Regions from separate parts of the uncultured Mailhella sp. genome, predicted to be linked through region 1. Evidence: predicted binding sites of a transcription regulator. Region 1 holds the regulator's gene; the other holds the start of a gene.
What was found. Region 1 encodes sigma-54, which starts transcription at its own class of promoters, with help from an activator protein. Its sites were predicted from a motif close to CTGGCACGGNNNNTGCTT; they were not measured.

Region 1 (14,360 bases):
GCTCAACAAGGACCGCCTGAACATGTCCGACTTTGAATACGCCAAGGACAAGGTCCTCATGGGCAAGGAACGCCGCAGCCTCATCCTGAGCGACGAAGAAAAGAAGATCACCGCCTATCACGAAGGCGGACACGCCCTCGCCGCCAAGCTCCTGCCCGGCACCGATCCGGTTCACAAGGTGTCCATCATACCCCGCGGCCGCGCCATGGGCGTGACCATGCAGCTGCCCAATGAAGACCGTCACGGCTACTCCCGCGACTTTCTGCGCAACAACCTCGTGGTGCTGCTCGGCGGCCGCGTGGCCGAAGAAATCATCATGGGCGACATCACCACCGGCGCGGGCAACGACATCGATCGCGCCACCAAGATGGCCCGCAAGATGGTGTGCGAATGGGGCATGAGCGACAAGATCGGTCCGCAGACCGTGGGCGAACATGAAGAGGAAGTCTTCCTCGGCCGCGAATGGGGCCACACCCGCTCCGTGAGCGACGACATGGCCCGCCTCGTGGACAGCGAAGTCAAGGCCCTCATCGACGAGGCCCGCGAACGCTGCCGCACCCTGCTCACCGAACACATCGACATGCTGCACGCCATCGCGCACGCCCTGCTGGAACGCGAAACCATTTCCGGCGAGGACATCGACATCCTCATGCGGGGCGAAAAGCTGCCCCCCTTTCAGATCAACGGGCAGAACGCGGGCGAATTCCATCTTGAGGAAGAACACTCCGCAGACGAAAAGAACAACGCCGGGAACAGCCAGTCCAACGCGACGCCCCCTGCGGAGACCGCGGCCCCTCAGCCTGAGGAAAAGGCCGCAAGCGACTCTTCCGCCTCCGGCGAAGGAGCCGACAGGGGAGACAAATAACGATGAATAAGGACACGGTCTGGATGCTTCGCAACGGGGCATTCAGCCCTGTTTCCACCGAAAAACAGGGCGGTACGCCGTCGCGCTTCACACTGTGGGGCGTGGTGAACGTAACGCCCGACTCCTTTTTCGACGGAGGCAGGCACCCTTCTTTTGAAAGCGCGTTTTCCCACGCCAGACGCCTCGCCGCAGACGGAGCCAGAGTGCTTGATCTCGGCGGGGCTTCGTCGCGTCCGGGCGCGCAGGACGTCCCCCCCGACGACGAAATGCGCCGCGTGCTGCCTCTCGTGCGCGCCCTCTCCGAAGGTCGCGGCAGACGCACCCCGCCCGACACCCTGCTCTCCGTGGACACCTGGCGCACGTCCGTTGCCGCCGCCGTGCTCGAAGCCGGCGCCGACATCATCAACGACATCTCCGCCGGCGTGTGGGAGCCCGAAATCACCGACGTGCTCGCTCAGTATCGCCCCGGCTACGTGCTCATGCACTGCCGCCCCGGCATGACCCCCGGCACCATGCAGAACGATCCGCGCTACGAAAACGTGCTCGACGAGGTCATCGCCTTCCTCGAAGCGCGCATGACCGCCCTCGTCAAGGCCGGTCTGCCCGAAGAAAACATCATGCTCGATCCGGGCATAGGCTTCGGCAAAACCGCGGAACACAACTGTCAGATACTCGCCGGCATCGAAAGACTCCTCGCCCTGGGGCGTCCCGTGCTGCTCGGCGTTTCCAACAAGAGCATCTTCGGCGACCTGCTCGGCCTCGACGTGACAAGACGCATAGAAGCCACCAGCGTCTGCACGGCGCTGCTCGCCGCGCGCGGCGTCTTCCATCACCGCGTTCACGACGTGGCCTCCGCCCGGCGAGCCCTCACCCTCGCGGAACACTTCACCCCCTGGAAAGACTGACATGTTCGCACTGGGACAGTTGACATTCGGCTGGCGAGACCTGCTGGACATTCTCATAGTAGCCATTCTCTGCTACTACGGCATCCGCTTCGTGCGGGGCACGCGCGCCATGGCCGCCCTGAACGGCCTGCTCCTGCTGCTCGCCCTGTTCGCGGCCGCCCAGTTCCTCGGCCTGTTCACCCTCGTGTGGCTGCTCCAGAACGTGTTCAGCTCCCTGTTCCTCGTGGTGGTCATCCTGTTCCATCAGGACATCCGCCAGGCTCTCTCCAACATGAACTTCCGACATCTTTTCCGGCGCAAGGCCAACGTGCGCACGGAAATGATAAGCACCGTGAGCCGCACCGCCTGCGCTCTCGCCGCCCGCCGCATCGGAGCCATCATCGTCATCGAACGCAACGTCGCCCTCGGCGACATGACCGAAAAGGGCGTCACCATCGACGCCGTGGTTTCGCAGGATCTGCTCGCCACCATCTTCTTTCCCAACACGGCGCTCCACGACGGCGCCGTCATCATAGGCCACAACGACCGCATTACCGCGGCAGGCTGCGTGCTGCCGCTCGCCAACGTCGCCCGTCAGCACTTCGGCACCCGTCACCGGGCCGCCATCGGCATCACCGAAGTGAGCGACGCCATCTCCATCGTGGTATCGGAAGAACGCGGAGAAGTGACCCTAGCCCAGGACGGCCACCTCTCCAATCCCCTGAATCAAGAACGCCTGGAACGGATACTGGCCAATGTCCTCAATCAATAACAGCCGGTTGCAGACCGTTCTTTCCGTACTGCTCTCCCTCGTCATCGCCACGGGGCTGTGGTATCTCGTCGTCGGTCGCGATCACGTGGAAACGCAGGTCGAACTGCGCGTGGAATACCGCGGCCTGCCCGACGGACTCATCATCCGCGAGGGCATGGTCAATCACATTTCCGTGCGCCTGCGCGGTTCCGCCGAACTTCTGCGCAATCTGCATTCGCGCGACCTCGTCTATACCGTGGATCTTTCCGGCGTGCAGCGCGGCGCCACCGCCCTGCCCCTGGCCGTGGATTCCATGCCCGACTTCAAGGCCTTTGAAATACTCGAAATCATGCCGAGCAGACTCGTGCTTGAGGCCGACGCCCTCACCGAACGCGTAGTGCCGCTCGAAAACAAGATGCTGCCCCTGCCGGCGGATTCGCCCTACCTTATTTCCCACGCCATTCTTGAGCCGTCCTTCGTCACGGTGAAGGGCCCGGAAACTCAGGTCAACTCCCTCGACCGGCTCATCGTGGTGTACGATCCCACCAAGAACGCCAGCGAAGGCCCCCATGAGGCCAACGTGGCCATCGTGGCCCCGCCGCAGGTGGAAATCACCCCGCCCGTGACCACACTGCGCTACTCGCTCGACCTCAAGACCCAGAACGTCACCCTCTCGCGGGAAATCCAGCTCGACAACGACGACGAAGGCTACAGCGTGCGTCCCGATCAGGCCAGCGTGGAAATCTCCGTGCCCGAAGCCCTCGTGGAAGACCGCGACTACCTCGACGCCGTGCGCGTCATCGTGCGCCAGCCCGCCGACTTCACTCCCGGCGACAGCGCGGAAGTCACCCCCATAGTCATGCTTCCCTCGGGCGCGGGCCTCATTTCCATCGAACCGCCCACCGTCATGCTCTTCAGCCGCACCGACATCGGCGCGGAAAGCCACAACTGGGCCCCGGCCGAAAGCATATTCACCCTGCCGACCAACACCTTCGGCATGAAACTGCCCGATCAGCGGGTGTCCGGAAACTTTTCGCTGAGCGACGTCGTGCTGCCTTCGGCCTCCATGCCTCAGCCCAACGACCTCAAAGTGCCGCCCGCCCTCTCCGGCGACGACAAGCCCGCCGATCAGCCCCCCGCGTCCGGAACAGACTCCGCTCCCGCCAAGGTGACCGTGCCCGCCAAGGTCGCCGCTCCGGCAAGCATCGCCGTACCGGCAAAAGTCGCTCCGACAAAAGTCGCCGCGCCCGCCGCTTCCGCCTCCACGGCCGGAACCGCGAACGCCGCGACCTCCGTCAGCGTCGGCGGCCACGGCGGAACAACTGCTCCCAAAGCACCCATCGAAACACAGGATTAGCCATGTCTGAACGTCTTTTTGGCACCGACGGCCTGCGCGGCCGGGTCAACACCTATCCTCTCACGGCCGAAATGGCCCTGCGCCTCGGCCTCGCCGCCGGCACCGTGTTCCGCTCCGACGAATGCCGCCGCAAGGTCATCATCGGCAAGGACACCCGTCTCTCCGGCTACATGTTTGAATCCGCGCTCACCGCGGGCCTGTGCGCCTCCGGCATGGACGTGTATCAGGTGGGCCCCCTGCCCACTCCCGCCATCGCCTTCCTCACCCGCAACATGCGCGCCGACTTCGGCGTGGTCATTTCCGCCTCGCACAATCCCTATCACGACAACGGCATCAAGTTCTTCGACCGCGAAGGCTTCAAGCTTCCCGACGAGGTCGAAGACAAGATGTCCGAGCTCATCCTCGACAAGGACTACGAATGGGACTACCCCGCCTCCAACAAGGTGGGCCGCGCCTACCGCATCGTGGACGCCTCGGGCCGCTACATCGTGTATCTCAAGAGCAGCTTTCCCCAGCAGCTCACCCTCGACGGCCTGCGCGTGGTCATCGACTGCGCCAACGGCGCCAACTACAAGGTCGCACCCCTCGCCCTTGAGGAACTCGGCGCCGAAGTCTTCCGCCTCGGCACCTCGCCCGACGGTTTGAACATCAACTATCAGTGCGGCTCGCTCCATCCCGAAAACCTTCAGGCCAAGGTGCGCGAAGTGCGCGCCGACGTCGGTCTCGCCCTCGACGGCGACGCCGACCGCCTCCTCGTGGTCGATGAAAAGGGACGTCTGCTCGACGGCGATCAGATCATGGCCATCTGCGCCGACGACCTCATGAAAAAGGGCAAGCTCAACAAGAACATTCTCGTGGGCACTGTCATGAGCAACATGGCCCTCGAAGTGTTCATGAAGGAACGCGGCGGCCAGCTCCTGCGCACCAAGGTGGGCGACCGCTACGTCATCGAAGCCATGCGTCAGCACAACGCCATGCTCGGCGGCGAACAGTCGGGACACCTCATTTTCCGCGAATACGGCACCACCGGCGACGGTCTGCTCGCCGCTCTCCAGATTCTGCGCATCATGCGCGAAACCGGACGTCCCCTCTCCGAACTGGCCGACCGTCTCAAGCTCTATCCGCAAAAGCTCATCAACGTGAGCATTTCCCGCAAGATTCCCTTTGAAAAGTGCGAAAAGCTCATGGCCGCCCAGAAGGACATCGAAGAAAAGCTCGGCACTCACGGCCGCGTGCTGCTGCGCTACTCCGGCACCGAAAACCTCTGCCGCGTCATGGTGGAAGGCGAAGACGAAGACTTCGTGCGTCGCGCCGTCCGCCGTCTGGCCGACGTGGCTTCCGAAGAACTCCGCTGAAACCTGTCGCGGCACGGAATTACCGCTCCGTGCCGCGTTTTTGTCGACCGTGCCTCCCCTTTCAACCGTCACCAGGAGAAATTATGGCCTTTGAAATCAAACAGCAGTTCAAACTGAGCCAGCAGCTCCACATGACGCCCATGCTCAAGCAGGCCATTTCCCTGCTTCTGTTCTCCCGTCAGGAACTGGTGGAAGCGGTGCAGCGGGAACTGCTGGAAAATCCCTTCCTTGAGGAGCGCGAAACCGACAACGCCGCCTCCTCCGCTCCCGACGCCGCGGCCGATTCCCGCAAAAGCGCCGAACAGGACAGCCCCTGGCCTCAGGAAGAAGTGGCCCGCAGCGCCGAATGGGAAGAATATCTCGGCGAATTTTCCAGTCAGTCGCGCGTGGCTCAGCAGGAATTCGAGGCCGCCGAAGAGGACGGCAATCCCCTCGAAGCCTGCCACTCCGCCGAACCCAACCTCGAAGCCCATCTCATGGGACAGCTTCTGCTCTCCCCCCTCACCGAAAAACAGAAGTCCATCGGCGAGTGCATCATCGGCAACCTCGACGAAACCGGCTACCTCACCGCCACCGACGAAGAAATCGCCTCCCTCGCCGGCGCGGATCCCTCCGAAGTGCCGCCCGTGCTCTCCGCCATCCAGAATTTCGATCCCGTCGGCGTGGCCGCGCGTTCCCTTTCCGAATGTCTGCTCATCCAGCTGCACGCCCGACGCGACGATCGTGACCCCATCCTCGTCGATCTCGTTCAAAATCACCTCGAAGACCTTGAAAAACAGCGCTATAAGCCGCTGTTGCGCCATTTTCACATCGACCTCGACACCCTCAAGGAATACATAGGCATCATCCAGAGCCTGGAACCCCGCCCCGGCGGCAGCCTCGGCAGCAGCACGCCCTGCTACGTCAGCCCCGACATCTTCGTGCGCAAGGTGAACGGAGAATTCGTCATCCTCATGAACGACGAAGACCTGCCCCACCTCCAGCTTTCCCCCCTCTCCGAAGAGCTCGCCGAGAAAAACCGCTCCAGCGAGGAAAAGGACTACATGAACGACCGACTGCGCTCGGCCGTGTGGATCATCCGCAGCCTCGAAGAGCGGCAGCGCACCCTCTATCAGGTGATGGAAAGCATCGTGAAGCATCAGCACGACTTCTTTGAATACGGCGTGTACAAGCTCAAGCCTCTGGTGCTCAAGGACATCGCCGAAGACATCGGCCGCAGCGAATCCAGCATAAGCCGCATCACCACCAACAAGTATGTGGGCACCCCCCACGGCATCTTCGAGCTCAAATACTTTTTCAACAGCGCCCTCTCCTCCAGCGACGGCAGTCAGGTGGGCTCCGAAAGCGTCAAGGCCCGCATCCGCGCCCTCATCGACGGCGAAGACCAGTCCCATCCCCTGTCCGATGAAGACATCAGCTCCCGCCTCAACGAGGGCCTCGGCGTCAAAATCGCCCGCCGCACCGTGGCCAAGTACCGCGAAGAACTCGGCATTCCGTCATCGTCGCGCAGAAAGAAGCATCTGTAAAAGTCGCCCGCGAACGTCACCAGCGTCGCCCCATCCCGTCCGGTGCGGAACAATCGCGGCACGATTTCCGTTTTCAACTTTCGCCCTCCAGGGGCCGTCGCTTCTACGGCTCAAAAAGGCAGAAGGCATGGCGCGCCCCGTGTTTCCGACACGAGGGCGCGTTTTTTTTCACGCTTCCGGCAGCACTTGGCGCACGCAGAGCCGCGAAACATGAAAACGCCCCTTTCTCTGATTCACGGCCGCTTTTTGCCTCTTGCCGACACGAAAAAACTCTCGTTGCGCCCAGGGGCCCTTGAACCTGCAAGTCCCAGGTGCTAGCATCGTTCAAAAATTCCGTCCCTTCCTCCTTTCCGCAAATCGTAATCTTGCCCGCCCGCCTCTGGGAACGTACACATGGATGACGCCGTCCTTTCCCTGGAAGAAGCCCTGAAAAACAAAACCTTCCTCGTCAAAAGCTATCAGCGCGGCTACCGCTGGACGGACACGCATGTGGACGCGCTTTTACAGGACATTGCGGACTTTGCCAAAAGCGGCAAAGAACACGAGTCCTATTTTCTGCAGCCCGTCATCGTCAAAAGCCTGAAACAAAAAGACGGTTCCGAGAGCTGGGAGCTCATCGACGGTCAGCAGAGGCTCACCACCATTTTTCTCATGGACGCCGTCCTTTGCCGCGCCCTGAACAGGAGCAGCGCCTTTCCTTCAGGATACGCTACGAAAACCGGGAAAAAAGCGGTGAATTTCTGCGTCGTCTTGCCCGGGAACCAGAGTGGGCGGAAAGTGCGGAGGGGCAGAAGGAATCTGGAAAAAATCCCGACTTCCATTACATGGCCCGGGCATGCCTGAGCGTGACGGCGTTCTTCCGCGAACACGCGCCCGGCGAAGCGCTGTACGAAGCGTTTTCCCGGCGCGTACGCGTGCTCTGGTACGACGTGACGGGAGAGGAAGGAAGCACGGAGCAGCGCTTCGCCCGCCTGAACATGGGCCGCATTCCCCTGACCGGCGCGGAACTCTGCCGGGCGCTTCTCATCAGTCGCGCGGGGCGAGAGGACGGGCATCCGGGAGCCGACAAACCTCATGCGTCCGGACTTTTTGCCGGCAGGTCTCAAATTCTGCTCGGCAGTCTTTGGGACGACATGGAACGCTCGCTGCACGAACCGTCGTTCCGGGACTTTCTCGGCCTCGACGGCGACGATTCCGGCGCTCCCCGCATGGGCTTTCTTTTGGATATCGTCACCGGGCGGCCGCACGGCGATCCCGACGATCAGTTTTCCTTCCGGCGCATGAGCGAGAGACTGAAACAGGGAGAGCGCGCCCGCAGCGTATGGCACGACGTGGTGCTGAGCTGGCAGCTTCTGCGCTTCTGGCATGAAGACAACGACCTCTATCACTGGACGGGCTGCCTCATCAGTAAAGCGGTCAGGCACGGCAGCGCCGTCCCCTGTCTGCAACACCTGCTTGCCCTGGCGCGGGAAAACAGAAAGTCGATCTTCCGCAAAAAGCTGCTGGAAGAAATACGGACGGTCATGTTCGGCGGCAACGCCCTGCCCGATCTGCACGCGCTGCGCTACGACAGTGATTACGACCTCATTCGACGGCTGCTCTTTCTCTTCAACGTCGAACTCTCGCGCGAAAAGGGCCGCCGCTTCCCCTTCGGAGAGCATCGACGGCAGAGCTGGAGTCTGGAACACATTCAGGCGCAGAACGTCGAGAGCCTGACGAATGTACGCGATCAGACCAACTGGGTGAGGGATCACCTCGACGAGCTGCGTCAGATGTCTCCAGACGCGCTGACGAAAGAAGAAAAGCACATGAGCGACGACGAATTCCAGGAGAAAAAAAGCGCGCTTGCGGCATCCTGTTCGGCCTTTCTGAAAAAAGACGACGAAAAGAAAAACATGGAGGACTTCGATGCGCTGTACAACGCCGTTATGCAGTTCCTGCGCCGCGTTTCGGGAGACAGCGACGAGCGAACGCACACGCTGGGGAATCTCGCCCTTCTGGACGGCGGAAGCAATTCCCGCCTGAACAACGCCATTTTCGCCGTCAAAAGGACAAGGCTGCTCAACATGATGCGGCAGGGAATCTATGTGCCTCCCGGCACCGTCGCCGTGTTCCTGCGCGCCTTCACGCAGGAACATTCCGTCTCTCCCTGCTGGACCGTCCGGGACATGGACGACTATGAACGGGAAATAGAGAAAACTCTCAGCGCCTTCTGCGAGTCTCAGGGAGGAATTCCGTCATGAACGGCATGACTTTTCACCAGCTGCTTCAAGATCATGACATCGTCATTCCCGTCATTCAGCGCGACTATGCCCAAGGCAGGAGCGATGAGCGCCGCGTTCGGGAGGGCTTCGTGGCGGAGCTGAAAGAGGCGCTGACCGAAAACAAGAGGCTCATGCTCGACTTCATTTACGGAGAAGTGGAAGACGGCGTTTTTCTGCCCTTCGACGGGCAGCAGCGCCTGACCACGCTGTTTCTGCTGCACTGGTACGCCGCGGCCCGGGAAGAGTCACGCGACTCGCGGCGCGACGAGCTCAGCGCGCTGCTCCGACGCTTCCGGTACGAGGTGCGGGAAAGCTCGCAGAACTTCTGCCGGGAACTGGCAGAACACGCCGACATTTTCCGGCAAAACGGATCCGGAAAGCCGTCTTTTCTCATCACGGATGCATGCTGGTTCAGCCCGGCATGGAATCACGACGCCACCGTCGCGGGCATGCTGACCATGCTCGACGCCATTCATGTGAGCTTTTCTGACGTGCCTTGTCTTATGGAGCGTCTCGAGGCGGAAGACTGCCCCATCCGCTTTCATTTTGCACGTCTGAGCAAGCTCGGCAACAGCGCCGACGACATTTTCATCACGATGAACGCCCGGGGAAAACAGCTCACGGAATGGGAACACTTCAAGGCGCAGTTTCTGCCGTGGCTCAGGGAAGCATACCCGGACCGCGCCGACGACATCGCCCGCAAGCTGGACAACGACTGGCTCGACGTGTTCTGGAGCGGCTTTCCCGCCCGGAATAACGACGAACATCCGGCAGAGGCCGCCGACAAGCGCATGGCCCGCTTTTTCGACTTTGTCGCGCGCATGCTCCTGCCCGGCCCGGAAATCACAAAAGGCGACCTGTTCTCCCGTGTGAGCGCCGCCCTTTCCCCGGGCAGACAAAGACTCTGCGCGGCATGCGACAATCTCGAACTTGTGGTGCGGATGCTGGATACGCTGCACGAGCTCATTCTCCCGAAAGGGAAAGGCATCGCTCCTTTCTTTGTCGAGCTCTTTTCCGGCGCTTCCGGCGACGCGCTGCCCGTTCCGGGAAAAATTTCCCTGTTCAATCACGGCACTGCCGACACGAATCTGCTCCGCCTCTGCTGCGAAGGGACGCTCTCTTCTTCCGACGAGCTCATGCTTTTCGGTCGCCTCATGGCCGCCGCCCTGCACATCCCCCCGGACAAGGAAAAAAGACGGCTGCGCATTCTGCGCAATCTGCTGGAATATCCTTTTCAGGACGACGGCGAGAACCCTCGTCTCCGACGGCTCCTTGCCCTGCATGATCTTCTCGCCTGCGAAACCGTGAGAGACGAAAACGGATTCAACCCCTGGCAGGTACAGGAAGAGAAGGCAAAGCTTGCCCTCCGGCAAGCCCACGAAGACGACGCCGCGCTTCAGGACGCGCTGGACTATCTGGAGGATCATCCAGAATCGCCGTGTTTTCCCGCGCAGAGCAGGAAGAGAACGCCCCCCTTGTGTTTGAGAGGGAAAGCGTCGTGCGGGGGGCGCATTTTCTTCGTCTGGCCTTCGGGAGTCGGCGCATTTCCTACGATATGCTGCTGCGCTGTCTGCTGAGCTTCGGCGAATACGAGCCTCCCCGGAGCGACTTCAGACCGGGATGCGACGGGAGCCTCCTGAACCTGCGGCAGTTTCTCTGCCCCTCTCCGGAGTCCCCTGCGGGAAAGGAACATTTCCTGCTGCTGCAACGCGCCCTGGAGAGCCTGAGCCAAGAAGGCCGGAACGCGGCCACGACGGAAGAGCTGGAGAACCTCCTTTCCCATGCTGCAAAACGCTGGCTGAACGATCGCGAAGAGCGGCACGAACTGACCTGGCGCTGGTACTTTGCCAGATACGCTGCCATGCGCCCGGACTTCTGCGCCGCCGAACTGCCCAGGAGCGAGCAGGGAAAATATGCCTACGTCCGGGGCGTGAATCCGTACAAGACCTTTGAATGGATGCAGCTGGAGAAAAAGACGTGCGGAGGCAGGCACTGGAATCCCTTTCTCCGCACCGTGTGCGTCCGGGCGTGGGAGGAAGGAGCGGCAGAGCCGGTATGGGACGAAACGGCCTCGCCGTGCAGGCTTCTTCTGCCCGGCGGCCTCTGCCTGACCATGAACGAATGCGCCTGGATTCTGTCCCCTGCCGACGACGGTAAAAAGACTTCGGCCGAAGATGGACGGGCGATTCTTGAACGCCTGTGCGCCCTGCATTCCGAGCTCGACAAGGAAGGGTATCTTCCCGTGCCCGGCAAGGATTCCGAGGAAGGCGTGGACTATCGCCGCATTCAGGGACATCAGTCCCGAAGGTACGACACCACGGACCGGATAGCGCTCATTCTTCCCGTGGTGAAGGCCCTCTCCGACATGGAATGATGTTTCCCGCGCGCATTTTCGGAAAACGCCGCAGCGCGCGGGCAGAGCCGCCCCAAAAACAACGGAGCCCCGCCCCCCAATTAAAAAGTTTTGGAGATGGGGATGGGGGCGCGGGGGAAGGGGAAGGCCCTTTTTCAAAAGGGCCTTCCCCTTCCCCCGCATGCTCTCTTTCTCCCCCTCGTTCCCCACAACGGAAAAAGGCACAAATATTTTCCACATTTTTGCGCTTTTGTAAACACAAAATTGGCAAAAGCTCTTTTTCTTTTACAGAAGAGAAGAAAAATCATTTTTGTCGACGCAGCTACAACTTATTGTATTCAATTGATATACCTTTTAAAAACACTGTATTTACCCTGCATTTCGCGGCATTTTCCCATCGCTTCATGATTGCACACAATCGTAAGATTCTATAAGATTCCCTCCATATCTCTTACACGAACCTGAGTTTCTTAATCGGAGGATCGTTATGAAGCTTTCCCGTGTGTTCGCCTCTGTGGCCATGGCCGCTCTGGCCTGTGGCCTCGCCTTCCCGGCTGCCGCTGCCGAGCCCGTCAAAATCGGCGTGTATCTGCCCCTCACCGGACAGAACGCCTTCGGCGGTCAGCTCGAGCTCGACGGCATCAAACTGGCCCAGCAGGCCAACCCCAAAGTGCTCGGCCGCGACGTTGAACTCGTCGTCGTGGACAACAAGTCCGACAAGGTCGAAGCCGCCAACGCCGTGAAGCGCCTCGTGGAACGCGACAAGGTTTCCGCCTACATCGGCACCTACGGCTCCTCCCTGGCCATGGCCGGCGGCGAAGTCGGCGAAAAGGCCGGCGTGCCCGGCGTGGGCACCTCCTGCACCAGCCCCCTCGTCACCCAGGGCAAGAAGTACTACTTCCGCGCCTGCTTCATCGATCCCTATCAGGGCGCTGCCGCCGCTTCCTACGCCTACAAGACCCTCGGCATGAAAAAGGCCGCCATCCTCATGGACGTCGCCAACGACTACTCCGTGGGCCTGTGCAGCTTCTTCAAGCGCTCCTACAAGAAGCTCGGCGGTCAGATCGTGGCCGACATGAAGTACAATTCCGGCGACCAGGACTTCACCGCCCAGCTCACCGAAATCATCAATCAGAAGCCCGACATCGTGTTCATGCCCGCCTACTTCGCTGAAGGCGCCATCATCATGAAGCAGGCCCGCGAACTCGGCGGCACCTTCGTCATGATGGGCGCGGACGCCATGGACAATCCCGACACCGTCAAGATCGGCGGCAAGGCCGTGGAAGGCTTCCTGCACACCACCTTCCCCTACGACGTCAACATGCCCAACATGAGCCCCGCCGCCAAGGCCTTCACCGACGCATGGAAGGCTGCCTATCCCGACAAGGATCCCAACGTGAACTCCGCCCTCGGCTACGTGTGCTACAACCTCATTCTCGACGCCATCACCCGCGCCGGCTCCGACAACCCCGAAGCCATCACCAAGGCCCTCGCCGAAACCAAGAACTTCGCCACTCCCCTCGGCACGCTTTCCATCAACGCCACGCATGACGCCGAACTGCCCGTCGGCATCATTCAGTACAAGAACGGCAAGCGCTCCTACATCGGCGAAGCCATCGCCGACTAATCTTCTCTGATCGAACGGCCGGAGCCTGGTCTCCGGCCGTTTCCGGCGCTCAGCGCCTCTTCCGCCCCACACGCATATTTCACCGCGCCCCGCTCCGTCTCCGACGGGCCGGCGTATTTTTATGAAGCCTCGCCGCACGGACACTCGTCCCTGCGCGGCGGCGCGGCCGGAAAGGGTTCCCTATGAGTCTGGAATTATTCCTCCAACACTTTTTCAACGCGCTGACGCTCGGTTCGCTGTACGGCCTCATCGCCATCGGCTACACCATGGTGTACGGCATCCTGCGCCTCATCAACTTCGCCCACGGCGACATCCTCATGCTCGGCGCGTACTTCGTCTTCTACGGCACCACGCTCTTCTGTCTGCCCTGGCCCGCGGCCGTGGTGGTGTCCATTCTGGGTTCCGCCGCCCTCGGCGTCCTCATGGACAAAATCGCCTACCGCCCCCTGCGCGACGCTCCGCGCATTTCCGCGCTCATCAGCGCCATCGCCGTTTCCTTCTTCCTCGAAAGTCTGGCCGTGGTGGTCTTCACCGGTCTGCCCAGACCCGTGCATCAGCCCGAGTGGCTCATCAGCATCATCACCATCGGCGGCGCGCGCCTCATGCCCCTCACCCTCCTCGTGCCCGGCGTGACCGCCATACTCGTGGCCGCCCTGCTCTACGTCGTCTATCACACCAAGCCCGGCCTCGCCATGCAGGCCATTTCCAAAGACATCGAAACCACGCGCATGCTCGGCGTGTCCGTGGATAAAATCATAGCCCTCACCTTTGCCATCGGCTCCGCGCTTGCCGCGGCTTCCGGCATCATGTGGGCGCTGCGCTATCCGCAGATCAACCCCTACATGGGCGTGTTCCCCGGCTTCAAGGCCTTCATCGCCGCCGTGTTCGGCGGCATCGGCTCCATTCAGGGCGCAGTGATCGGCGGCCTCATGCTCGGCTTCATTGAAATCATGGCCGTCGCCTTCTTCCCGGAACTCTCCGGCTACCGCGACGCCTTCGCCTTCATTCTGCTGGTCGTTGTCCTTCTGGTGAAGCCCACCGGCCTGTTCGGTGAAAAACAGAAGGAGAAGATCTGATGTCGCTCTCGAAAGACTCTTCCTCCGCCGCGCGCAACAACACCCTGACCGTGCTGGCCATCGCCCTGCTGTTCCTCTTTCTCTGGTGGGCCGACGGCAGCATGGCCGAAGACACCGGCCTCACCTTTCTGCCTTCGCCCCTCAACGGCTATGAAGTGCAGATTCTGAACCTCGTGGCCGTGTACGGCATTCTCGCCATTTCGCTCAACATCATTTACGGATTCACCGGCATGTTCTCGCTCGGCCACGCCGGATTCATGGCCATCGGCGCCTATGTCTCCGCCCTGTGCGTGCTCACGCCC
Region 2 (14,360 bases), 1.7 Mb from region 1:
AGAAGGAGCCGGGAGGCGCGGAGCGCCGCAAAAGTCAGGCGAGAGCTCAGCCTATTCTGTATCCGGTGAATCCGGTGTGCTTGAGGCTCTCTTCCCTGTAGATGTTGCGTCCGTCGAAAATGATCGGGCTCTTCATGGCTGCGCGCAGCTTCTTCCAGTCGGGCAGACGGAATTCCTTCCATTCGGTGACCACGGCGAGGGCGTCCGCGCCGCTCGCGGCTTCGTACATGTCGGGAGCGAAGAATACGGAGTCGCCGAGCAGGGAGCGGCATTTTTCCATGGCCACGGGGTCGAACACGCGCACGGCGCAGCCGGCCTTGAGAAGCGCGTCAATGAGCACGAGCGAGGGAGCCTCGCGCATGTCGTCGGTGCCGGGCTTGAAGGCGAGCCCCCACACGGCAATGGTGCGGCCACTGAGGGAATCGCCGAAGTGGCGGGAAATTTTTTCAAAAAGTACGGTTTTCTGCCGGGCGTTCACGCGTTCCACGGCCTGAAGCACGTCCATGTCGTAGCCGTAGCGGGCGGCGGTGGCAATGAGGGCCTTCACGTCCTTGGGAAAGCAGGAACCGCCGTAGCCGCAGCCCGCGTACAGAAACTTGGGCCCGATGCGGTGATCCATGCCTATGCCCTTGCGCACCATGTCCACGCTGGCGCCCACGCGCTCGCAGAGATTGGCTATGTCGTTCATGAACGAAATGCGCGTGGCGAGCATGGCGTTGGCCGTGTACTTGGTGAGCTCGGACGAGGCGCGATCCATGAACAGCATGCGGTCGCCGGTCATCATGAAGGGGCGGTACAGCTCGCTCATGATGGCGCGGGCGCGGTCGCTTTCCACGCCGATGATGACGCGGTCGGGCATCATGAAGTCGTTGACGGCGTGACCTTCCTTGAGAAATTCGGGATTGGAGACCACGTCGAAGTTGAAGGAAACGCCCCGGGCGTCGAGTTCCTCGCGGAGAATGGCCTCCACCTTGGCGCAGGTGCCCACGGGAACCGTGGACTTGACCACCACCACAAGGTCGCCCTTCATGAGCTGCCCCACGGAACGGGCGGCGTTGCACACGTAGGTGAGATCGGCGCTTCCGTCTTCGCCTTCGGGGGTGCCCACGGCGATGAAGGCCGCGTCCGCGCCGTCGAGGCATGCTTCCAGGGAGGTGGTGAAATGGAGTCGGCCCGCGGCGGCGTTGCGGGCGAGCAGTTCCGGCAGCGCGGGTTCATAGATGGGGCAGCCGCCGGCGTTGAGCTTGGCGACCTTGGCGGCGTCGGTGTCCATGCACCAGACGTCGAGCCCGACTTCGGAAAAGCATGCGGCCGTCACCAGCCCCACGTAGCCCGAACCTATCACAATGATTTTCATCCGTGGTCCTTTGTCAAAGTTGTGTTTCCCGGAAGGAAACAGACCGGACGGGGAGCCCCGTCGGAAGGAAAGCAGGTGCGGGCGCAACCGTGCCGGGCGCGATGTGCGGGAAGAAAAGTCCCGCCAAAAAGAGTCCTTCTCCGTCTGCGGACGGAGGGCAAAAGGGCGTGTCGGGCGTCGGTTGCCGCCGGGCATGCGGCCATGTCTTTTGCCGGGAAAAGCGCGGACTGACTGCATGTTTTACACTCTTGCTTAGTCTAAGGGTACAGAATTGTCAACGATCGTTACAGTCCGTTACAGAGCGGAGTCGTTGAAAGGCAAGGCTTCGGCGGAAAAGAGAGCATTGCCGCCCGTGCGGGAAAAGCGCGGAAACACGGTCTGCGCGCAGGGCGCGGGCTTGCGTCGGGGCGGGGGAAAAGCGCAGGGCGCGCCTTGGTCTTTGTTGCGGGCGTGCCTGCCGGGATAGCTGCCCGCGCGGAGCTCTTCCGGCGGCGGGAGCGTGCGGGGCGTGTTGCCGGCGAACCCGGAAGGAGGGGCGGCGCATTCGGCGGCGCAGAGGCGGAGGGGCTTCATCCACGCCGCCCGGAGTCCTTCCGCGTCCTTTCGCCGCATCGAAAGAGCCGCCTGAGCGGGATGCGGGCAGGCTGCGGGAAAGCGCTCGCAAACAGGGAAGAACACGCGGGGGAAGCTTGCCGTTTCCCGCTTCGGACCGGGAAAAACGGCGTCTTTGCGCAAAACGGCGTCTATCGGCGGGGCGCGCGTTCGCCCGCAAGCGCGGAGGAGACGAGCTCGCCGCTTGCAAGCGCCCAGTGAATGTTGTAGCCGCCGAGCAGTCCCGTGACGTTCAGCATTTCGCCGCAGAAGTAGAGCCCCGGCACCTTTCGGCTTTCAAGGCGTCGAGTGAGTCCGGAGAGCCGCACGCCTCCCGCCGCGGCTTCGGCCTTTTTCAGGCCTTCCGTGCCCGAGGGGCGGCAGCGGAAGCGATGCACGGCGTCGGCAAGGCGCTGCCTGTCCTTTTTACCGAGCTCCGCGCATTTTCTGCGGGCCAGATCTTCCGGGCAGAGCGCGTCGGCAAGGCGGGCGGGCATGTAGCGCGAGAGCAGATTGCGCACAAGAAGTCTGCCGTGCTCCTTTTCGTTGAGAAGTTCGAGCACGGGCAGTTCCGGCAGAAAGTCGAGCACCAGCTCGTCGCCGCTCTGCCACCAGCAGGAAGCCACCAGCACGGCCGGGCCGCTCACGCCGCGATGCGTGAACAGCAAAGAGCGTATGCCCGCAGGATCGGGCCGGATATCCTGACCGTTTTTACGCAGCCCCGCGCGCACGTTGAGGCTGATGCCTTCCAGACCGGAGAGCGGCCAGTCGCCGGGCATGACGAGCGGCACGAGCACGGGCCGGAACGGTTCGACGTCATGCCCCCACGAGGCCGCAAGCCTTGTCAGGGAATCGCTGGATCCCGCGGCGGGAAAGGCCGGAGAGCCTCCGGCCAGCACCAGACGCCTTGCACTCACCCGTTCCTCTCCGGCGGCAAAGGAGAAGGCGGCCTCTTCGCCGCTTCTGCCGAAGGACGGCGAGGACGCGGGCAGGGAAAAGCCGCGGGCCGTGCAGCCGAGATAGAAGTCCACGCGTTCGTCGTCGCACTGCACGGCCAGCCTGTCGGCCAGAAACGCGGCCGGGCGCAGACCGAAAATCTGCCCGAAGTCCCGTTCCTCAAAGGGCAGGCACAGTTCGCGCAGCAGGTCGAGCACTCTCTCGCAGGGAAAGGCGCGCAGCACGGTGCGCACCACGTCGGGAGCGTCGGTGAGGTAGTGCGCTTCCGTGATGGTGCGGTTGGTGAAGTTGCCGCGTCCGCCCCCGGCCAGCGAAAGCTTGACGCCCGGCCTGTCGTGACTGTCCACAAGCGCCACGGAAAGCCCGCGGCGGGCCGCGTTTCTGGCGCAGAGAAGTCCTGAGGGGCCGGCTCCGATGATGGCGACGTCGTAAAGGAACATGAGGTCTCCTGAGAAAGGCGTGGGCGCGCGGCCCGGCAAAGGAAAGAGGGGGCCCGGAAAGCGCCGGATCAGCGCTCGGCGCGCAGCGCCGTGACGAGCGCCACGGCCTTGATGCCCTGAAGAGCGCCGGTGAAGCCCAGCTTCTCTTCCGTGGTGGCCTTGAAGGCCACGTGATCGAGGGGCAGATCGAGCAGCCTTGCCACGTTGCGGCGGATGGCGTCGGCGCGGGGGGCAAGCTTCGGCTTCTGGGCTATCACGGTGAGGTCGGCATGCACGAGGCGCACGTGGGCTTCGGCGGCCTTCGCAAGCACCTGATCGAGCAGCACCACCGAGGAAATGTTGTCGAAGGCGGGATCGTTGTCCGGGAACAGCTGGCCGATGTCGCCCCCGGCAAAGCAGCCGAGCACGGCGTCCATGAGGGCGTGGAGCAGCACGTCGCCGTCGGAGTGGGCGCGGATGAGGTATTCGCCGCCTATTTCCACGCCGCCCAGCATAAGCGGACGATTGCCGCCGTAGGCGTGAACGTCGTAGCCGTAGCCGCAGCAGGGCAGAGAAGGTTTGTGTTCGGCAAGCAAGGCGAGATCCTGTGGGTTGGTGATCTTGACGTTGTCCCGGTCGCCTTCCACGACGAGCACGGGAGAGCCGACGCGCTCCATGAGCGAGGCGTCGTCGGTGACGTTCCAGCCTTCGCGGTCGGCGCGTTCGTGGGCTTCGCGCAGCGCGGCGAGCTCGAAGGCCTGCGGCGTCTGCACGGCGCGCAGCGACGCGCGCTCCGGCGTGCGCGTGACAAAGCCGTGCGCGTCGGTTTCCTTCACGGTGTCGGTGACGGACACGCCCGGAATCACGCCGGAAACCGAACCTTCCCGCAGCGCGTCGGCAAGTCTGGTCACGAGGGCGGTGCGCAGAAAGGGGCGCGCGCCGTCGTGAATGAGCACTGTGCGGCAGTCATCCGGCAGTGCGGCGAGCGCGTGACGCACGGAATCCTGACGACGCTCTCCGCCCGCGGCAAAACGAAGGGGCACGCCGCAGGATTCTTTGGCGTTGAGTTCGAGCGCCTCCTGACGGGCCCTTTCCAGACGCTCTTCGGGAAACACGAACACCAGACCGTGAATCAGCGGCGACGCGGCCATGGCGCGCGCCGAATGCCACCAGAGCGGCGCTCCCTGGTAGGGCAGAAACTGCTTGGCTTCGCCGCCCGTGGCCTCGGCCATGCGGCGGCCCTGACCGGCGGCGAGGATGACGCCCCAGCATTCATTATGCATGCTCACCTCGCGGATAACAGGATGGGGAGGGAACTTGCGCTCCCTCCCCATGATAAAAGGAGTCGGACTATAAGCCGGGTTTTGTACCGTTCCGAAGAACGGCGGCTGTCATTCCTCTAGAGACGCGGTTGCCCGCGCCTTCAAGCAACCTACCCGGAAACCATGGGCCGGGCCGGCCGGTTTCCCTATTTGGTCTTGCTTCGGATGGGGCTTGCCTGGCCTGACGTGTCGCCACGTCAGCCGGTGAGCTCTTGCCTCACCGTTTCACCCTTGCCGCTCCGAAGAACGGCGGTCTGCTTTCTGTTGCGCTTTCCAGCGGTCGCCCGCTCTGGCCGTTAGCCAGCATCCTGCCCTGCGAAGCCCGGACTTTCCTCCCCGGATCATGCGATCCGCAGCGACAGCCCGTCCGACTCCGAATTTGTGCGCGTTGCAGCGTTCAGCCGCGCCAAACGCGGCCAGACTCCGACGCTTATTCCGCGCTTTCCGCAGCCCTGGCTTCGGGCTTGGGAGCGTTGGGATCCTGATAGTCGTGGGCCCAGTACATGAGACGCTGGCAGTTCGGGCAGCTCATGATGTGGTTGCCGCGCTGCAGATCAATGAACACCTGCGGCGGAATGGCAATGTGGCAGCCCGAGCAGATGCCCGCTTCCACAGGCACGATCACCGGATGACGCAGGCGGTTGCGGATGAATTCATAGCGGCTCAGCACGGGCGGGGAAATGAGGGCCGCCACTTCGGCACGCTGGGCTTCCAGCGCTTCAAGACGGGTGCGGCATTCGGCGATGCGCTTTTCCAGATTTTCCTTCTGGCTTTCGAGCTCGGCCTTGAGTTCGTTCCAGGTTTCCTCCACGGACTGAAGATTGCTCTCCTGCAGGGAACGTTCTTCCTGCAGAGCCATGCGCTCTTCCTCGCGGGTCTGGTTCTGGCGTTCCATGCTGTCCATTTCGCGGATCATGGCCTGATATTCGCGGTCGTTTTCCACCTGCATCAGCTTGTTCTTGCTGTTGTTCAGGCGGGATTCGTCGTCCTGAATGTCGGCGTCGAGGCGCTTCTGCTGTTCCTGCAGGTGCTGGAGCTTGTCCAGAATCCAGTTGCGCTGGGTGTCCTGCGAGTTGAAACGCTTCTGCAGAGATTCCACTTCCTTGGGAGCGGCTTCCATTTCGGCCTGCACGGCGTGAATGCCGTCGTCCACGTGCTGGAGAGCCACAAGCTGGCGGATCTGTTCAATATAGAGGCTCACGACAGTACCTCCGGTACTTCAGAAAGAAAGGTCAAGGGCAGGAAGGGATCCCTGCCCGGCAAAAACGTCACCGTCACGCCGTCAAGCTTCCTGTCCAGAAGCAGCGCGAAGCGGCGTATCATTTCTTCTTCCAGGGAAAAATGCCCCACATCAAGAATTGCCATGGGGCAGAAATTCGGGCTGCGCGCATCGTGGCGCGAGGCCAGGGCCAGCGCGTCGTGATACTTCACGTCGCCGGTGATGAACACGTCCGCGCCCGCGGCCGCGGCTTCCTCAAGCAGCGAGGAGCCGGATCCCGTACACACCGCCACGCGGCGGATTTCCCGGTCGGGATCGCCGATGAGACGGGCCACGCCGCACATCCTTTCAAGCGGCAGCGCTTCGCGCATGACGGCGCAAAGGCGCGCAAGGGACATGGCTTCGGGCAGCCTGCCCGCGCAGCCGAAGCCCCCTTCGACCACGGAGCCGTCCGGCGCGGTGAACGTGCCCGTCTTTTCCAGAATCACGCGGTCTTCAAGGCCGAGCAGATCGGGCAGCCAGGCGCTCGGTCCGAGGGGATTGGCGTCGAGCGTGGTGTGGCTTGCGTAGAGGGGCACGTCGTTGCGGTACAGAATGGAGAGCGCGTCGGTGTAGCCGTTCAGCGCGCTCGTCCAGGCGGGGCGCATGGCGAGCGGATGATGCGTGAGCACCATGTCCGCTCCGGCTTCCACGGCGGCGCGCAGCTGTTCGGGCGCAGGATCGAGGCACACGGCAAGATGGCGTATGTCGGCGCGGGCCGAGGCCACCTGAACGCCGGAATGATCCCATTCCGCCATAAGCGAAAGGGGAGCCGTCTGTTCAATGATGCTGATAAGCTCGCTCTGAAGCATGGGTGCTGCCTTCTGATACAAAAGCGTGGATATGCCGGGGAATTCATATTTCTAGGGAAACTTCTCTCCTTCGTCAAGTTCCTTTGCGGCGCGGGCCCGGGGAAGAGGGGGAAATGCGCTCTGCCGGACGCGGCGTCCGTGCTTTAGGGCAAGGACAGGCGCGGGGCGGATCGCTGATCCGGAAGGGCGGCGCGAGCGAGGCGGCGGGAAAAGCGGCACGGCCCTCCATGTCTGCCGTCGGAGCTTTCGGGCGCAGCGGAAGCTGCCTTCGTGCGCGTCGGCCGAAGGGGGCGACGCTCGGGGGGGAACCGGAAAGGTTTCCCGCAGCTTCCCGACGCGTTCGAGGGCCTTCGAGCTTTGGGGAAACCGGAGCCGCTTCGGAACTTTTTTCTTGGCGAGCGGCGCGGATTGCGGTAAGGGAACGCCATGCCATCCTTCATTTACATTACCGACGTTTTTTGTCCCTGGTGTTTCGGCTTTGCTCCGGTCATGGAGAAGCTTGTTGCGAAGCATTCCTTTCCCGTGCGCGTTCTGTGCGGCAATCTTGTGGACGAACCCGAACAGACTTCGGGCATGGGCACGCCGCGTCTGCGGGCGTTTTTTCAGCGCCTTTCCGACACCACGGGCCGCAAGCTCGGCAGCGGCTTTTTCGGACTGCTGGAGGAGTCGGGCAGCGTGCTCATGGATTCCTCGCGCTCCGCGCTGCTCATGGCCGCGCTCAAGAAGCTGGCTCCCGGCCACGCGCTGGAGCAGATGGAAGCGTTTCAAAACGCCTTTTATGAAGACGGGCGCGACGTGCTCGCTCTCGACGTGCAGGCCGACGTAGCGGCGCGCTGGGGCGTGACGGCGCAGGCGCTTTCGCAGGCTCTCGCTTCCGAGGCCGTGCAGAAAAAGGCTCAGAAGGAAATGGACGAGGCCGAAGAGATTCTCGGCGATTTCGTGGTGTACCCTACGCTTTTTGTGAAGACGGACGACGGAGAACTGCACGCCGTGGCTCGGGGCTTTGCGCCCTTCGACGAGGTGGAGGCCAAAATCGAGGCCGCGCTTGCTTCCGGAGAGTCTCTGAACGCGGTGTCGGGCTCGGCCTGCGGCCTGAACGGCGAGTGCTGCATCCGCTGACGAGCGTTCCCTGACGCCTCCTGCGTCGGCGCGTTGCGCGTGCCGAAATCCGTTCGTGTGTTTTCTGCGGAGGGGGTCGGAATCAGAACGCGCTGTTTTGTGTCTTCTGCGGAGCTGACGGAAAACGCGCGGAGCCGTCGCGCCTGAACGCTTTTCAGCGCGTTGCCCGACGTCGTTGCCTTGCGCCGGGCAAATCTGCCTGCGTTCGTGACGACACGCACCCATCGACATCCGCGCCTTTTGTCCTGCGGAAGACTCCATCAGCGCAGAAACATCCGGCCTCTTCCTTTGTCTCCCCGCAGCGCTTGGACGTTTTTCCGAATGCCGGGAGCAGGCTGCCCCCCAATTAAAAAGTTTTGAAAGAGAGGATGGGGGCCCCGGGGGAAGGAGGGAAAACTTTTTCAAAAGTTTTCCCTCCTTCCCCCGTCCTCTATTCTTATTCTATCCCAAACTCATACTGTTCGAGCTTGTCGAGGATGGCGGACATGACCATGGCCATGACGCCGGAGACCACGGCGGCGGTTTCCGCCGGGACTTCGGAGACGCCGCGGTTCAGGAGGCGGCGGAAGAACACGTCCGGGCATTCCTGGGTTTTGGTTCTGACCATGGGATCCACGTAGGCGCGGAACGCGCCGTCCACGAAGTCTTCGGCCTCTTTGGGGCTGTATCCCAGCTTTTGCAGCATGCTCTGCGTGACGCGCAGGTATTCCACTACCACGACGTTGGGGGCCTGCACCATGAGTCCGTAGAGCACGGCAGCGTGGACGTAGGCCCGCCATTCCAGCATGAGCCTCTTCTTTTCTTCGTCGGAGGCGCAGGGCAGCTGGGCTTTCTGCGCCATGGCCAGCACGCCGTTTTCTCCGGTGTTCAGCTCAAAAAGTATGCCTGCGGCCTGCACGGCCGTGGCTACGTCAAGTTTCTTTTTCATGCTTCCTTCCTTGCGGGGCGGCGTGTGCTGCAAAAGAGGGCCGCTACAGCAGGGGCGGAAACGCGGCGCAGGCCAGCGCGCATCTCCGGGCTCCCGTCAGCTCGCCGACGTTTCCCGCATCTGGCCGCGGACTTCCGACTTGCGGGCATCTTCCCGCCTCGCGGACGCGGAGTCGCGGGCGGCGGGCCCGCAGAACGGGCCGCCCCTGTTTGCGAAACAGCACGTCGCCGTCTTATTTTTCCTGCGCCTTGTCCGCGCCGTTTTCCGCGTCCTCGCCGAAGCGTATGCCCGCCATCATGAGGCCGATGGACTCCACGCGCGCTTCGTCGGAACGGGGAAACACGTCGATGAAGCGGCCCCGGTACATGACGGCAAAGGTGTCGGCCAGGGTCATGGCTTCGCGCAGATCGCTCGTCACGAGCAGCACGCCCGCGTGGTCGCGCGCGTCCAGAATGCGCCGCCACACTTCCTCCATGGCTCCGATGTCCAGCCCCTGCGTGGGATTTTCCGCCACAATCAGACTCGGCTCACGGAAAAATTCCCGACCGAGCACCATTTTTTGCAGATTGCCGCCGGAAAGCGATCCGGCCGTGGCGTGCAGTCCGTCGGCCACCACCTGGTATTCCTCCATGATGTCCGCGGCCGCCGTGGCCGAATGACGCCTGTCCAGAAATCCGAAATTCTGAAAGCCGTTGCGGTTGGTGAGAAGGAAGTTGTCCAGGAGATCCAGCGACGGGCAGGTGGCAAGCCCCTTTCTGTCTTCGGGAATGTACACCATGCTCCGACGCCCCATGCGCGTGCGCATGAACTCGCTCCAGCTCTTGCCGAGAATGCGGACGGAGCCTCCTTCGGGCTTTGCGCCGCCCGTGACCATTTCCACGAGCTCGCGCTGACCGTTGCCGGCCACGCCCACCACGGCGAGCACTTCGCCGCGCCGCAGCGTGCAGCTGAGAGACTGCGCCATGCCGCAGCACGCGTTGTCGAGTTCCAGCAGCACTTCGCCCTTTTCCACGGGGGTCTGTTCCACTTCGGTTTCCATCTGACGGCCCACCATGCGTTCGGCGAGCTCCCGTTCGCCCGGCACTTCGGAGCGCAGAAAATGCTCCACAATCTCGCCCCGGCGCAGAATGCTTATTTCGGTGGCGAGGTCCAGCACTTCCTTCATCTTGTGGCTGATGAACACGATGGCTTTGCCGTCGGCCGCCATGCGCCGCAGTGCGGAGAAAAGCTGACTGATTTCCGGCGGCGTGAGCACGGCGGTGGGTTCGTCGAGAATGAGCACGCGGCAGTCGCGGTAGAGCAGCTTCAGAATTTCCACCCGCTGACGCTCGCCCATGGAAAGATCGGAAATCATGGCGTCGGGATTGATTTCAAAGCCGTAGCGTTCGGCAAGTTCAAGCACTCTTGCGCGCATGGCCGCGGGATTCAGAATGCCGTGCGCCTGACCGAGCATGAGATTCTGCGTCACGGTCATGGCTTCGACGAGCATGAAGTGCTGATACACCATGCCGATGCCCGCGGCCAGGGCGTCGCGGGGGGAGCGGAACGGCGAAGGAAGGCCGTCCACGAAGATGGTGCCGGAATCCTGCCGCGACTTGCCCGACAGTATGGACATGAGCGTGGACTTGCCCGCGCCGTTTTCGCCGAGCAGGGCGAGGATTTCGCCGGAACGTATTTCCAGAGAGATGTTGCGGTTGGCCCGGACGGGGCCGTAGCTCTTGCAGATGTTTTCCAGACGAATCAGGGGCGGGGTGCCGTCCGCGCTCTTTTTCGCTGCAAAAGAAGGCGTTTGTGCCATGGCTAGTTTCCTTTCGGCTGCGCGCGGCCGCCGGTATTGTTTTTTTCCAGAAGATTTTCGCCGTCGTCCTTGCGCAGAAGGACGAACACGAAGGCCGAGGCCGCGGTGATGAGGCCCACGGCCACGAAGGTGCAGTGCAGGGCGTGCAGTTCTCCGGAAGGACCGGAGAAGAAGCGCAGCAGCGCGGTGCTGATGGCCACGCCGAAGCTGACGGTGAGATTCTGCGTGACGGAAAGCAGACTGTTGCCGTCGCTGGCCGTTTCTGCGGGCAGCTCGCCCAGGGTGATGGTGTTCATGGAGGTGAACTGTCCGGACATGAACATGCCCTGCACGAGAAGCTGAATCACGAGCAGCGTGAGGGGCCAGCCCGGACGCTGGAGGCTCATGAAGAGGTACATGCCTGCGATGGCGAGGGTGAGAAAGAGCAGCACGTGGCGGTAGCCGAAGCGGTGGAGCAGGCGCAGCACCACGGTTTTTGTCATGATGGAGCCGATGGCCGGGGCCAGCATGATGAGACCGGCCACGTCGGCGGAATAGCCGAGGCCCACCTGAAGCATGAGCGGCACGAGGAAGGGAATGCTTCCCGTGCCCAGACGGGCGACCATGTTGCCGGCGATGCCCACCCGGAAGGTGCGGGTGCGGAAGACCTTGAGCGCAATGAGCGGCGAGGGCGAGCGGCGGGCGTGGAAGACGTACAGCGCCACGGCCGCGAAGCCCAGAACGATGAGGGTTGCGGCAAGCGTGGGGGAAGAAGTTTTGCCGCCGGTGAGTTCCAGTCCGGCGGTCATGGAAATCACGCTTGCGCCGATGATGCAGAAGCCCAGGGCGTCGAAGCGTCCGCGGGGCTGGCGGAAATCGGGAAAGCATTTCAGGGAGTAGAGAAAGCCGATCAGGCCGAGCGGCACGTTGATGAGGAATATCCAGTGCCACGAGGCGTAGGTGACGAGCCAGCCGCCGATGATGGGCCCCACCACGGGCCCCACCAGCCCGGGAATGGTGATGAAGTTGAACACCCGCACGAAGTCTGCGCGGGAGTAGGCGCGCATGAGGGTGAGGCGGGAGACGGGCACCATCATGGCCCCGCCCACGCCCTGCACCACGCGGGCGGCCACGAGCTGCGGCAGGGAATGGGACATGGCGCAGAATGCCGATCCGGCCACGAAGAGGGCCACGGCCGAGAGAAACACGCGTCGCGTACCGAAGGTGTCGGCCAGCCAGCCGCTGAGGGGAATGAGCATGGCCACGGTCAGCGCATAACTGATGACCGCAAGCTGCATGGTGAAGGGAGCCCGATGCATGGACGCGGCTATGGAGGGAAGCGCCGTGTTGAGAATGGTGGAGTCGAGCATCTGCATGAAGAAGGCCGCAGCCGTAATCATGGGAAGCCCGGTAAGCATGTCGCGGGAAGTCAGCATGGGAGTATCCTTGGCTTTCGGGCCTGTTGTGATAACAGGTCGATTCTCCGGGAATTTTCACCAAAAAAGAAAAGAGTTGCAACCCCCTTACAATATCATTCCCCCGGTTCTTTCCTGCCGGATGAAAGGCTCCGATGCGGGGCGCGTCCGCCGCGCGATCCTGCGCGGCGTCGAGACTTTCGGCAGGCGGGCGACGCTTTTTGCGGGCCGACTCGGCGCACCGGTCGGAGGCGGCGTCTTTCCGTCTTTCCCGCCGGGCCCTGCGGAAGGCGCATTCGCTGCGGAGCCGGAACGAAGGCGATGGTCGGTTCGCGCGGCGCGTCCCTTGCCGGAGTCCTCGTCGTTTGGTGCGGCTCGTCTCAGCGGAAGGGCTGGTCGGTTCGCGTAGGGCCTGTGCCCGGGCGTTTGCCGTCTCTCTCCGCCGTCCGGAACCGCGTCCGCTTTGCGTCGCGCCGTCCCTGGTCGTCCGGGCTTCGCCGGGGCGGCCTGCTTCTTCCGGGCTTCTGATGCCTTCCCGGCGTCGGCTTGTTCCCTGCGGGCGAGTCGTTCTTCCGCGCGTCGCCTCGGCGCGCTTTGCTGTCGCAGCGCGCCTTTCTGGCCCCGCGCTTTTCGCCCCGCGTCCCGACGAAAAAGACGCCGGGAGAGCGGACGTTCGGCGCTTCAGGCGTTCGTTACGCGCCCGGAGCGATGTTCTCGCCGAGCGCGGCCGGAGCGTTTCTGCCTTTGCCTCTGGCTGAGGAGAACAGCAGTGCAAGAATGGTGAGCGCGTAGGGCAGCATCATCATGAGCGAAGAGGGAATGGTGGTGCCGAGCGCCTGGAGCCTGAGCTGAAAGGCCATGATGCCGCCGAACAGATACGCGCCGAACATGGCGCGGCCCGGCCGCCAGAACGCGAAAATGACCAGCGCCACGGCAATCCAGCCCTTGCCCGCGGTGAGGTTGTGGGTCCACATATGCGTGGCGCAGAGGGAAAGATAGGCTCCGCCTATGCCCACGAAGAAGGCTCCGGCAAAAATGCCGAGCCAGCGCATCCTGACGGGATCGAGACCTGCGGCCTGCACGGCGTCGGGCGATTCGCCGGAAGCGCAGAGCGCAAGGCCGAGCGAGGTGCGGCGGAAGAACCACATGACCGCCCACGGCAGAATATAGGAGATGTACACGAGCGGATCGTGCTGAAAGAGCACCTGACCGATCACGGGAATGTCGGAAAGCAGCGGAATGTCGAAGGGCTGGAAGCCCACGGTCTTTTCGCCGATGAAGGGCGCGCCGAGGTAGTCGGAAAGGCCCACGCCGAAGATGGTGAGCGCAAGACCGGACACGGTCTGATTGCCCTGAAAGATCAGGCAGACCACGCCGTGAATCAGACCGAGGCAGCCTGCGCCGACGCCCGCGGCCAGCGCGGCCAGCCACGGATTGCCCGTTTTGAACTGCACGATGAAGGCGAAGAACGCGCCCATGATCATCATGCCTTCCACGCCGAGGTTGAGCACGCCCGAGCGTTCGGTGATGAGTTCGCCCATGGTGGCGTACAGAAGCGGCGTGCCGGCGAGCACCGTGGCGGCCAGCAGCGCGACGAAGATATCCCAGGTCATGCCGCACCTCCCTGACTGCGACCCGTTCTCACAAAGGTGTAGGAGTAGAAGAATTGTCCGGCGAGCACGCAGAGCAGAATGCAGCCTTCGAGAATGCCGCCGAAGGCCGCGGGCACCTGCATGTCCACTTGCAGGTTGTCCGTGCCCACGAGAAGTCCGGCCAGGAATATGGAAAAGAGCGCGATGGAAGGCGTGCGCAGGCGCGAGAGCCACGCCACCACGATGGCGGTGTAGCCGTAGCCCGTGCAGAGGCTGGGCTGGAGACGGTTGAACGTGGCCGAAACTTCCACGCATCCGGCCATGCCCGCGAGCGCGCCGGAAAGTGTGAGCACGAAGACCAGCAGAAAGCCGTAGGGAATGCGCGCGTACCTTGCCGCCCGCGGATTTTCACCCGCGGCGCACAGTTCAAAGCCGAGCCTCGTGCGCTGCAGGAATATGGAAACCGCCACGGCAGCCGCGAGGCACACCAGAATGCCCGCATGCACGTAGCCGATGACCTCGGGGAAGATGGCTTCGTCTGGGAACATGGCCGTCATGGGGAAGCCCATGCTTCCGGGATCCTTCCACGGGCCGTACACGAGATAGCGCATGAACTCGATGCCTATGTAGTTGAGCATGAGCGTGGAAATGATTTCATTGAGGCCGAATTTGAGCTTGAGCAGACCGGGGAGCATGCCCCACAGTCCGCCGGCGACGGCCGCGCACGCCAGCATGGCGAGGAGCATGGCCGGCATGGGCAGATCGGGAAACGTCAGCACGGCCCAGGTGGCTCCCACGCCGCCGAGGGCGAAC

Region 2: ispD (2-C-methyl-D-erythritol 4-phosphate cytidylyltransferase) is a predicted target of sigma-54. The motif match lies at 4,766-4,783, and genes of this name have one in related genera.

The regions. Positions count from the first base shown of each region.
Region 1 covers NZ_OZ007001.1:715,101-729,460, forward strand. The annotation lists gene ftsH (ATP-dependent zinc metalloprotease FtsH) at 1-865, shown strand, start outside; gene folP (dihydropteroate synthase) at 868-1,770, shown strand; gene cdaA (diadenylate cyclase CdaA) at 1,772-2,521, shown strand; gene ABGT79_RS02805 (hypothetical protein) at 2,505-3,857, shown strand; gene glmM (phosphoglucosamine mutase) at 3,860-5,212, shown strand; gene rpoN (RNA polymerase factor sigma-54) at 5,296-6,738, shown strand; gene ABGT79_RS02820 (DUF262 domain-containing protein) at 7,132-7,581, shown strand; gene ABGT79_RS02825 (hypothetical protein) at 7,563-8,981, shown strand; gene ABGT79_RS02830 (DUF262 domain-containing protein) at 8,978-10,579, shown strand; gene ABGT79_RS02835 (hypothetical protein) at 10,558-11,376, shown strand; gene ABGT79_RS02840 (ABC transporter substrate-binding protein) at 11,843-12,982, shown strand; gene ABGT79_RS02845 (branched-chain amino acid ABC transporter permease) at 13,165-14,058, shown strand; gene ABGT79_RS02850 (branched-chain amino acid ABC transporter permease) at 14,058-14,360, shown strand, end outside.
Region 2 covers NZ_OZ007001.1:2,416,684-2,431,043, forward strand. The annotation lists gene ABGT79_RS10100 (UDP-glucose/GDP-mannose dehydrogenase family protein) at 47-1,357, opposite strand; gene ABGT79_RS10105 (aminoacetone oxidase family FAD-binding enzyme) at 2,101-3,345, opposite strand; gene ispD (2-C-methyl-D-erythritol 4-phosphate cytidylyltransferase) at 3,414-4,607, opposite strand; RNA gene rnpB (RNase P RNA component class A) at 4,662-5,021, opposite strand; gene ABGT79_RS10120 (C4-type zinc ribbon domain-containing protein) at 5,077-5,847, opposite strand; gene ABGT79_RS10125 (Nif3-like dinuclear metal center hexameric protein) at 5,844-6,716, opposite strand; gene ABGT79_RS10130 (DsbA family protein) at 7,143-7,835, shown strand; gene ABGT79_RS10135 (hypothetical protein) at 8,272-8,763, opposite strand; gene ABGT79_RS10140 (ABC transporter ATP-binding protein) at 8,996-10,561, opposite strand; gene mdtD (multidrug transporter subunit MdtD) at 10,564-11,976, opposite strand; gene ABGT79_RS10150 (ABC transporter permease) at 12,648-13,568, opposite strand; gene ABGT79_RS10155 (ABC transporter permease) at 13,565-14,360, opposite strand, start outside.